DNA from 2 places in the Lysinibacillus zambalensis genome. Region 1 is predicted to be linked to the other one. Evidence: riboswitches for the same ligand, from Rfam matches in the RefSeq annotation. Region 1 holds a riboswitch; the other holds the start of a gene.
What was found. A riboswitch is a leader RNA that binds a small molecule or an ion and turns the genes downstream of it on or off. The one in region 1 is predicted to bind FMN.

Region 1 (5,698 bases):
TGCAATATATAGAAGTATGAAAAACACCGAAATGAAGAATCCAAATAATCCAAAAAAGGCAGATGCTAAAATAACGATTATCCTGAGAATACTCATTGCTGATGCAAAGGATTGATTGACGAGTGTAAAAGCTGCAATACTTGAAGTAGCTATAACGATAATCATGGAAGGACTCGTAACCCCCGATTTAATCGCTGCATCTCCAATAATTAATCCCCCAACAACGCTTATGGAACCACTGATAACATTAGGTAGATGTATATTAGCTTCCCGAAATAATTCAAACATAAATAGCATCATTAATATTTCAAGAATAGATGGAAATGGGAGCCCCGTTCTTGATTCAACAACTGTTGCCAATAGGATGAATGGCAATTGCTCTTGATGAAAGGTTGTAAGTGCAAACCATAAGCCTGGTAAAAGTACACTTATTAAAATGGCAACTATTCTTAGTAAACGCTCCATAGAACTTACAATAATCGGATACTCATTATCCTCACCAGATTTAAAAAGTAACATTACATTAACAGGTGTAATAATCGCATAAGGGACTCCATCAACTACGATGATAATACGCCCTCTACTTAAAGCTTGTACAGCAAAATCCGGACGTCCAGTATAATCATGCTTAGGCAGAATTTTATCGCTCTGCTCAATCCTTTCCATCAATATATCCCCGCTAAATATAACGTCCGCATCAACTCGCTGGAGCTGTATTTTTATTTTCTCAAGCATCTTTTTATTTACGACATCTTCTAGATAAAGTACAGCTACGGTTGTTTTGGATCGTGTGCCAAGTTCATATGTTTCAACACTTAATGAATTAGTCGGTAATCGTTTTCGTATTAAAGCAATATTAATTAAAACATCCTCAATAAAATCATCTCTCGGACCTTTGATAACCAATTCAAGAGTTGTTTCTTTAGGCTCTCGATTTGGTTTTTTTGCGATATAACTTGAATACAGCAAATTCATATCTTCGAAATATAGTAAAACATGCCCTTTATAGACTCTCGTGATGGCCTCATCTTTACTTGTTATTCTCTGAAGATGGGGAATGTGTAAATGATTTTGTATATGCTCCGCTAACAATTCATCCGATGTTGCAGTAAATAAAGATTGTATTCGTTGCACAATAACGGTCTGCAGTAACCGTTCATTAATCATCTCTTCGCATTTTATCAAATGTACTTTATGTTGCTGAAAGAAATACTCCTGAAATACCACATCAGCAGAGCGTTGAAATAGTGACTTCAAAGATTTCAAATTTAATTCTTGTTCTATCGAAGAAATATCCCTCATCTCCTACTGAGCCAGCTCCAAATTAGTACATTTATAAAAAATAACATAAATACACTTACGGATATTTTCTCCATGCTTTAAAAAAATATTCAAGAATATATACTGTTTAAAATGCTTTGTCAGAATAATTTAGCGTTGCAATTTCCAACCTATTATTAGAAAGATTTATCCAATCATCTTCTTTAAATTTGCCATTTCAATAGCTGACATTGCTGCGTCATAGCCTTTATTTCCTGATTTAGTCCCTGCGCGCTCAATTGCTTGTTCAATATTTTCAGTAGTAACAATGCCAAAAATAACAGGTACATTTGTAGTTAGTGACACATTTGCAATTCCTTTTGCTGATTCATTACATACATAATCATAATGTGTTGTTGAGCCACGAATAACCGTACCTAACCCAATAATTGCATCATATTTCTTTGTTTCAGCTAACTGTTTAGCGATGAATGGAACTTCAAATGCTCCAGGAACCCATGCAATATCGATAGAATTCTCATCAACACCATGACGCTTTAAACCATCTAATGCACCGTCTAATAATTTACTTGTAATAAATTCGTTGAAACGACCTACTACTACTGCTATTTTTAAATCCGTACCAATTAATTGTGCTTCAAATGTTTTAACCATTTTTCTTTTCTCCTTTTTTATGGCTCATCACCATTTCGTGTGGTTGATTTTCGTGCAGCGGCACCGAGGTTCGTCTCGAAGGTCTTATCACAGGACGTGATTCTTTTAGCCTTCGTTGATTCCCAAGGAGTTAACAAGCCAGAACGAAGATTAACTTTATACGTTTTTAACAAAAATCATCCACAACTTTTGGTGATAACCTTTTTTATATAGTCATTGTGTTTTCTTCCATTATTTGTTGACGATATGTTGCCAACGCTTCAATTGAAATCATTTTTAGATGATGTTGTGCTGCATATTTAACGAGATCATTAAAGCGTAGCATTTTGCCATTGTCGCCCATAATCTCACATATAACTCCTGCTGGAACGCTATTACAAAGCTTTGCCAAATCTATTGTAGCTTCCGTATGTCCCCTACGCTCTAATACACCATTTTCCTTTGCTATTAGTGGGAATACATGGCCTGGTTTACGAAAATCCGCAACTTTAGCTTGTGGTTCGAGCATTTTCTGTATAGTCATTGCCCGTTCAAAGGCGCTAATTCCAGTAGTTGTGTCAACATGATCAATACTAACGGTAAATGCTGTTTGATGATTATCTGTATTCACACTAACCATAGGGTTTAATGCTAATTTTTGTGCTAGCTGCTGGGAAATTGGCGTACATATAAGGCCTCTTCCATAGGTAGCCATAAAGTTAATCGTTTCAGGTGTCATAAATTCCGCAAGTGCTAGTAAGTCCCCTTCATTTTCCCGATCCTCGTCATCTACTACAATAATTATCTTTCCTTGCTTTAAATCCTCAATTGCTTCTTCAATCGAATGTAGCAATTTCGCCACCTCCTTGTTGGTTAAAATCCGTTTTGTGCTAAGAAGTCTTTTGTGATGGCCGGCGGTTCCTGACCATACTTAAGTTGATGTAAAATGTATTTTCCTACTAAATCGGTTTCGACATTGACGAGATCACCAATTTTCTTCATACCTAAAATTGTTTCCTTGTACGTATGGGGTATCAATGATACTGTGACACCATTTTTCTCAACTTGAAAGATTGTTAAGCTCGTTCCGTCAATTGTGATGGAGCCCTTTGGAATACAGAAGCTCGTTAACTCCTTTGATAGCTCTATATCAATATAAACTGCATTTGCTAACGGCCGCTTTCGTACTACTTTCCCTACTCCGTCTACATGCCCAGATACAAAATGACCACCGAATCGCCCATTCGCTGACATAGCGCGCTCTAAATTTACTGGATCTCCTATTGCTAGCTGCTGTAAATTTGTTGCCTTTACCGTTTCAGGCATTACATCCATCGTAAGCTCCTGATCATTAAAAGATATGACTGTTAAACAAACACCATTGACCGCAATACTATTCCCGAGCTTTACATCCTCAACCATTTTCTTTGAAATAACAGTGATTTTCATACTTTTTCTATCGCTTTGCAAGGTTTTTACGGTACCAATATCCTCAATAATTCCTGTAAACATTTTTTCACCCACTTCCATTCATTGGTCTAAGTTTATCTATCCATTTTTGGAGCCCTATGTACCTCCTCCCTCAATCAAAAATTTCTGTTCAAATAAAAAACCCCTTTTTGATTAAAGGGGTTTGGGAGTTCATATAAATAAGACGTCAACAAATAAACCATAAGGATACAAAATTTTTCCTTAGGCTACCATCTCATCGTTCTTCTCCCATCCAGACTATAACTGTCGGTTTTGGATTTGCACCAAATCAGCTTGCGCTCACGGACTTTGAATTACTTCATCACCGCCGATTGGGAATTTCACCCTACCCCGAAGAACTACTGCTATTCAATTTGTTAGCTAAATAATAAATCAATTTCGCCTTGGCGTAATTACGTCCGGATTTTGAATTGTGCCTGCACAATTCAAAATCCGTGATATCCACCGGAGGCTTTATCTTTATTTAGTGGGTGTCCAAACACCTACTGAATGAAGATAAAAAAACTTCCCAACTTAAACGATGGGAAGTAGTTTACATAAAAGCATAATCAAATAAACCTTATAAACTCAAGCGAATTTAAAAAGGTCTTACTTTTACCCTTCTCCCATCCAGACTGTAACTGTCGGTTTTGGATTTGCACCAAATCAGCTTGCGCTCACGGACTTTGAATTGCTTCATCACCGCCGATTGGGAATTTCACCCTACCCTGAAGGATATTTTTATTTAGCTATTTCTTACGATACCACTACTTAATTAATTTATCCAGATAAATCTCAAAATTAATTGTAAGTTTCTGTCATGATGCCCCATTCACATGTAGGACTAGACTACATCACGTCCTGACCTTTGTGGCCATCCCGTTTTTGCTGTCGTTACGTTAGCACTTCACTTTCGCACAATAAACATCTGTTGCCTTAAGCAGCTCATCGGATGCCCAGGAAGCTTTGCTCTGTTCGAAAGCGTAGCGACAGCAACAACAACAACAAAGCGCCCGATTCAACCACAAATTATGGTGATGATCCAAAAATAATTATTAGTGAAAAAATTGCTCATCTAGAGTTATTTGTACTCCGTTGTTTCATATCCTGTATAATCATGTCATTTTTTTAAGTATAGGCAGTAACATTTTCAAAAAATAAACGTCTTTACAACTAGATTATAAAGGAGTTAGTTTACATGAAATATATTATCTTTGATTTTGATGGAACATTGGCAGATTCTACGGCAGTGTTAGCATCAGCTTGGAATACAATTGCGCAAAAATATAAATTTAAAGGAATAGAGTTAAAGGAAATTGAATCGTTGAAAAAATTATCTATAGCGGAACGAAGTAAATTATTTGACTTTCCTATGTATAAATTGCCGATGATTTTACCTCAATTTTATCGCTTATATCGTCAGTCATTAAATGATGTTCATCTTTATAACGGTATGAAGGAAGTCCTAATGGAAATTGATAAAAGAGGCTATAAAATACTTATCATTTCCTCCAATTCACAGGAGAATATTTTAGAATTTCTAAAAATGAATAGCATTCATTGTGTGTCGGATGTTCTTTGTTCAAACCGAATTTTTGGAAAGGATAAAGTGATCAAGAAATTTTTAAAGGACACAAGCATTACACCATCAGAAGTTTTATACATTGGTGATGAACAAAGAGATATCGCAGCCTGCAAAAAAGCGGGAGTGCCTATTATTTGGGTTGGTTGGGGATATGACTCTTTTGAAGTTGTGCAACAAGAAGAACCCGATTACAAAGTTGCTACACCACAAGAAATTTTGAATATTATTTAGACGAAGAGGATAATAGCGATTAATTTGCTATTATCCTTTTCAATTATGCTGAGGCATAATTGCTTGAAGTTATTAGGCCTTTACTTCGCTTATATGCATTAATTTTTCTGCTGTGCTATTAATTCCTTTATAAGCATCTGTTAATTCATGCATACTCACAGAAAATTGCTGGGTAAACATTGCGATTTGATTTGCAAATTCATTGACTTGATCAATAGATTGTTTAATGCTTTCTAATTGGTTTGTAATGCTTTCGGCACTATCCGTACTACTTTGCGACATTTTCTGTATTTCAGATGCTACTACAGCAAAGCCTCGTCCATGCTCACCTGAGCGAGCAGCCTCGATGGATGCATTTAATCCAAGAATTTTAGATTTCATAGCTAAATCTTTTACTAAATTAACAATCGTATTGATTTGTTGAATATCGCCAGTCATTGATTCTGAAAACTTGGATAGCTCCCCTAAGCGATTTGATACATCTACACTTGCTACTGC
Region 2 (5,698 bases), on a different contig from region 1:
GGAAACGGAACAGCTGCATTCAACCACACCATTACCCGAAGACGTGCTGCAGGTAAATGATGAATTTATGCAAGTTCAATCAGCGCTTGAACATTGTACAGGTGACCAAAAAATGGTCATTATTATGCGCTACTTTCAAGAGTTATCGATTGCAGAAACAGCACAAATATTAGATTGGACAGAAGCGAAGGTAAAAACCACGCAACATCGCGCCATAAAATTTTTAAAGCAACAGCTACAACAGGTTAGAGAACGGGAGGCGAAAAGGTAATGACACATAATCCATTCGATGATGACCAACTGGAACATATATTGAATAATGCCCCTAAGCTTTCTGACCGCCGTTCGAAAGAAGAAATAGTAAATCGATTATTGGCAGATGCTCGCTTGCAGGATTCTGTCCATCTTCAAGCTATACAACAACCAATTGATGATGAAATAACATCACAAGAGGAACACAGTGCGGAACAGACTATAAAGAAAGAAGGTCGTAAATGGCCAATCTTTATGAGTGTTGCAGCTGTCTTCGCTTTAACAGTACTTACAGGCTCTATGTTCATGAATAATCATGATACAAAAATGGATCAGGCCAATGCTCCTGAAACTTCTCAATATTCAACAATGCAGGAAGATCGTGCAGCAAAAAGCTCTATGCATGATAATATTATGGAGTCTAACATAGTAGCAGAACATTCACGGATCATGTCTCTGAGATCATCTGTATATGAAGATGATTTAACAGATGCAGTAGCATTCCATATTGGTTTGGCAAATCGTGATAAGGAAAGCGTACCGATGACGTATATTATTCCAAATGAACGAGTGGCTACTGATTTTGGGAAGAAAAAACCTACAACATTACAAATGTATGAAAAGTATGCGCCAAAAATTGATGAGGAAGCAAATGGTTTTACTAATTATCATCCATATAAAGGAGAATTGAAGGAGAAGGGCGATCAACTTGTTCATGTATTGCCGGAGCAAAATGATTATGATGTTGCTGCTAAAGATTCTGGAGAATATGTAGGGACTATACAGGATACATTCTCAGACTCAGAGTATAAAGAAATCGAATTTGGAAAACTTAATGATACAGAATCCGAGCTTTCCAATGAAGAAGAGGCCAGTAATTCTATGGCATTAACGAGCTCAAATCATTTTAATTATTATTTATATAAAGATGAAAATGGAGTTGAATATTTATCACCCGATTCTCGTAAAACTTTTTCCACTGTAACAGAAGCTCTTGTTGATATGCGAGCTAAAAATGATAATGCATACGTTCCAGTTATACCGGAAAATATAACATACACTGTAAAAGAGGTAGCAGAAGGCGTTATTGTTACATTTGACGAGCCGCTTGATTTAACGACAATGGACGTGATTCGTGCAACCCAATTAATTGAAGCAATGATGCTAACTGCTGCAAGCTTTGATCAACAAGTACGCCTAGACAATGTTGTACAGGAGAGTTGGGAAGGATTTGATTTGAAAAATTTCTTACCAAAGCCTGTAGGAGCCAATAAACGATATATGCCATAAATGGTGAAACAACAAATAAATGAACGCAACTTTATAAGTGAATTTTTTGGAGCATTCTCGCCGCTATACGGGCGTGAATGCTCTTGTTAGTTTAGGGGGAGATCAAAGGATGGTAAAAGCCCGATTGGTGAAGAATAACAATCAACGGGGATGATAGTAAACCCTTAACTTTTAAAGATGGGACTATTGCGGGTATTTGTAAAACATACAAGTTTAATCGGATTTTTTTAAGCAAAGCTATTTACTTTTCCTTTGTAATTCATTATAGTAAGGCTATGAAATAAAAAAATATTGATTCATCTTCGGGGCAGGGTGGAAATCCCGACCGGCGGTAATAGAGGTGTAAATCGCTAATGTCTTTCATTAGCTCGAATAATTTACTAAAAACTCTTCAGCCCGCGACCTGTGCAAATATTTTTTGCATGGCTGACTTGGTGTAATTCCAAGGCCGACAGTTAAAGTCTGGATGGGAGAAGATGGAGGTGCGATCGTCATTCATTGTTATGAATTTAGCTATGTACGAGCGTTTTTTCGTTGTGGCTTTACGCAGCGTATGCTCAACAATAGTTAATTAATGGCGTTTCTTTAATTATGCCTATTCTCCCTTATGCTTATTTTGCATAAGGGTTTTTTCATAATAAGAATTGATGAGGTCGTAACCTTTCTTCTTGCGAGATTGAATCAGCAAAGAGGAGAGAGTTTACTATGAAGAAAAATGTTAAACTTCAGTCGTTTATTACGATTGGCATGCTGAGCAGTATTTCGTTTTTGTTAATGCTTTTTAATTTCCCTATTCCGCCATTTCCAGCGTTTTTGGAAGTAGACTTCAGTGATATGCCGGCATTGCTTGCAGCGATCACAATGGGACCTGTAGCTGGTATTTTAGTAGAATTCTTTAAAAATGTGTTGGACTGGATTTTCTCTGGTACGCCAACAGGAGTACCAGTAGGTCATATCGCGAACTTTGTAACAGGTGTTTTATTTATTTTACCAGTTAGCTTTGTCTTTAATCGCGTCAAAACAGTTAAAGGTCTTGTCGGAGGTTTAGCTGCAGGTACAATCATAATGGCAGTAGGAATGAGCATTCTTAACTATGCAGTATTTTTACCTATGTACACTTACTTTTTAGGTATGGAGCCTGTCGTAGGTGATTCACTATATAAAATGATCGTAGCTGGTATTTTGCCATTTAACATTATTAAGGGTATTTTAATAACGTTCATCATGGCATTACTATTCACAACAATGCGCAAATGGATCCATCAACAGCGCTCTATGTATATAACAAAATAATATGGATGAGACCTCGAGCTGTTAAGTGCTCGAGGTTTTTTATATTGGATAGATAGAATGATGGATATGCTGGATATTATTGTGCAAAAGTAACAAATAGAAATAATCTAGTCTAGATTACTATTTTCATGTAAAATAAGGAAGAGTTTAGAATGTTAGAGGAGTTTGAAGAGATGAGTGAAAAAAAGAGTCAGTGGTCTAGTAAACTAGGCTTTATTTTAGCATCAGCGGGAGCTGCAATCGGGCTAGGGGCAATATGGAAGTTGCCGTATGTTACTGGACAAAGTGGTGGGGGAGCATTTTTCCTTATTTTTGTTCTATTTACATTGTTGATTGGTTTACCGATGTTATTATCAGAGTATATTTTAGGTCGTGGTACACAGTCTGAGGCTGTGACTGCATATAAAAAAATTACACCGACGAAAACTGGCTGGGCTTGGGTTGGTCGTATGGGTGTACTCGGTTGTTTTTTATTATTAACTTTTTACAGTGTTGTGGGAGGTTGGATTTTTATATATAGTGGCCTAGGCGTGAGTGGGGCTGTTATTGATCCTGCTAATGATCCTAGTAAACTATTTGGGGAAGTTGTAGGGACACCTTGGATTACGCTATTAGGTTTAGGATTGTTTACGCTAGTAAATGTACTAGTCATTTCACTTGGTGTGCAAAATGGTATAGAGAAGGCTAATAAGTGGATGATGCCTTTATTATTTATTATGTTTATTGTGCTTGTTGTGCGGGCTTTAACATTAGATGGGGCAATGGAGGGAGTTAAATTCTTCTTGTGGCCTGACTTTTCCAATATGACTGGAAAGGCTATATTAGAAGCATTAGGGCAGTCCTTCTTTGGTTTAGCAGTAGGGTTTTCTTGTCTTGTGACGTACAGCTCATATTTAAAGAAGGATGTAAGCTTACCGAATTCTGCGGGCTCTGTTGTTCTTCTCACGGTGCTTGTATCGTTTTTTGCAGGATTAGCCATTTTCCCTGTTGTATTTGCTTTTGATTTAGAACCAGCGTCTGGTCCAGGCTTATTATTTATGGTTCTGCCAACAGCATTTAGTCAAATGCCATTTGGTGAACTATTTTTAGCGATGTTTTTATTATTATTTTTATTCGCAACGCTAACTTCTTCCTTCAGTTTATATGAAATTATCGTAGCGGCATTTATAGAGAAAGGGCGTATGTCTCGTTCTGCGTTGACAATGTTACTAGGTGTAGTTGTCTTTATTGCGGCGATTCCTGCAGCGCTTTCATCAAGTACATTAGCGGATGTATCAATCTTTGGAAAAACAATTTTTGATGCAACTGACTTTTTAGTTTCTAATTTAATGCTTCCGATAGGTAACTTATTGATTGCTATCTTTATTGCATATGTAGTTGATAAAGAATTTGTGAAGAAGGAATTATTAATAGGAAGCAAATTGGGACAAGGGTTCTATTCGACTTATCGTCTATTGATGCTAGTAGTAGTACCTCTTGTGATTATTGTTGTGTTTGTAAACATGCTATTGCAATACTAATGGTAGTAGGTTGTGTTCCGTTTAAGGGATGCAACCTACTTTTTTGATGGTGCAACAATAAAACGCTTGCTTGCTGTCGCTACGTTAGCACTACGCTTTCGCACAGAAAAAAGATGTGTTGCTGTCAGCGGGTGTAGTAAGAGGGGATAACTCTATATATCTAAAAAAACGATAAGTATATTCGAGAAAATGTATGTAATAAAACCTTACATAGATATTGTATTTTTCATCTTTGTGATGTATTTTAAAAGCAGTTGCAAAAGAATTGTGTGAATTAAAATAACATTGGAGTGGTGGAGAATGAAACATTATTCAAAAGAAGATATTAAACGTCGTGTTAAGGAAGAAAATGTAAAATTTATTCGCCTACAATTTACTGATATATTAGGAACGATCAAAAACGTTGAAGTACCAGTTAGTCAATTAGACAAAGCGTTGGACAATAAAATTATGTTTGATGGCTCATCAATTGAAGGATTTGTACGTATTGAAGAATCAGATATGTACTTGTGTCCTGACCGTGATACATTCGTCATTTTTCCGTGGACTGCCGAGAAAGGCAAAGTGGCCCGTGTCATTTGTGATATTGTTAGACCGAATGGTACACCGTTTGAAGGCGACCCACGTTCCAATCTGAAGAAGGTTTTAAAGGAGATGGAGGAGTTAGGCTTTAGCTCATTTAATTTAGGACCAGAACCGGAGTTTTTCTTATTTAAGCTAGATGAAAAGGGGCATCCAACGCTTGAGTTAAATGATAGTGGTGGATACTTCGATTTAGCCCCAACTGACTTAGGGGAGAACTGTCGACGTGATATCGTATTAGAGCTAGAAGAAATGGGCTTTGAAATTGAGGCATCTCATCATGAGGTTGCACCTGGTCAACATGAAATCGACTTTAAATATGCAAGTGCTATTGAAGCATGTGATAATATTCAAACGTTTAAGCTTGTTGTAAAAACGATTGCTGCACAGCATGGACTGCACGCAACCTTTATGCCAAAGCCGCTATTTGGTGTTAACGGTTCTGGGATGCACTTCAACTTATCCTTATTTGAAGGGGATAAAAATGCGTTTTATGATGAACATGCAGAATTGCAATTAAGCGAAACAGCACGTAGCTTTATGGCAGGAATACTAAAACATGTACATGGTTTTACAGCTGTCACAAACCCACTTGTTAATTCCTATAAACGATTAGTGCCAGGTTATGAGGCTCCTTGCTATGTGGCATGGTCTGCACAAAATCGTTCACCACTTATTCGAATTCCAGCTGCACGAGGATTATCAACACGTATCGAGCTTCGTTCTGTTGATCCAGCAGCAAACCCCTATTTAGCAATGGC

Region 2: another riboswitch for FMN. It lies ahead of ABNX05_RS10005 (ECF transporter S component); the one in region 1 lies ahead of ribE (riboflavin synthase).

Annotation. Positions count from the first base shown of each region.
Region 1 covers NZ_JBEGDG010000013.1:109,838-115,535, forward strand. The annotation lists gene ABNX05_RS16915 (spore germination protein) at 1-1,302, opposite strand, end outside; gene ribH (6,7-dimethyl-8-ribityllumazine synthase) at 1,468-1,935, opposite strand; gene ribB (3,4-dihydroxy-2-butanone-4-phosphate synthase) at 2,141-2,767, opposite strand; gene ribE (riboflavin synthase) at 2,788-3,426, opposite strand; FMN riboswitch at 3,622-3,747, opposite strand; FMN riboswitch at 3,999-4,124, opposite strand; gene ABNX05_RS16935 (HAD-IA family hydrolase) at 4,583-5,200, shown strand; gene ABNX05_RS16940 (methyl-accepting chemotaxis protein) at 5,273-5,698, opposite strand, start outside.
Region 2 covers NZ_JBEGDG010000006.1:74,739-80,436, reverse strand. The annotation lists gene sigX (RNA polymerase sigma factor SigX) at 1-271, shown strand, start outside; gene ABNX05_RS10010 (RNA polymerase subunit sigma) at 271-1,542, shown strand; FMN riboswitch at 1,837-2,024, shown strand; gene ABNX05_RS10005 (ECF transporter S component) at 2,248-2,835, shown strand; gene ABNX05_RS10000 (sodium-dependent transporter) at 3,009-4,355, shown strand; gene glnA (type I glutamate--ammonia ligase) at 4,656-5,698, shown strand, end outside.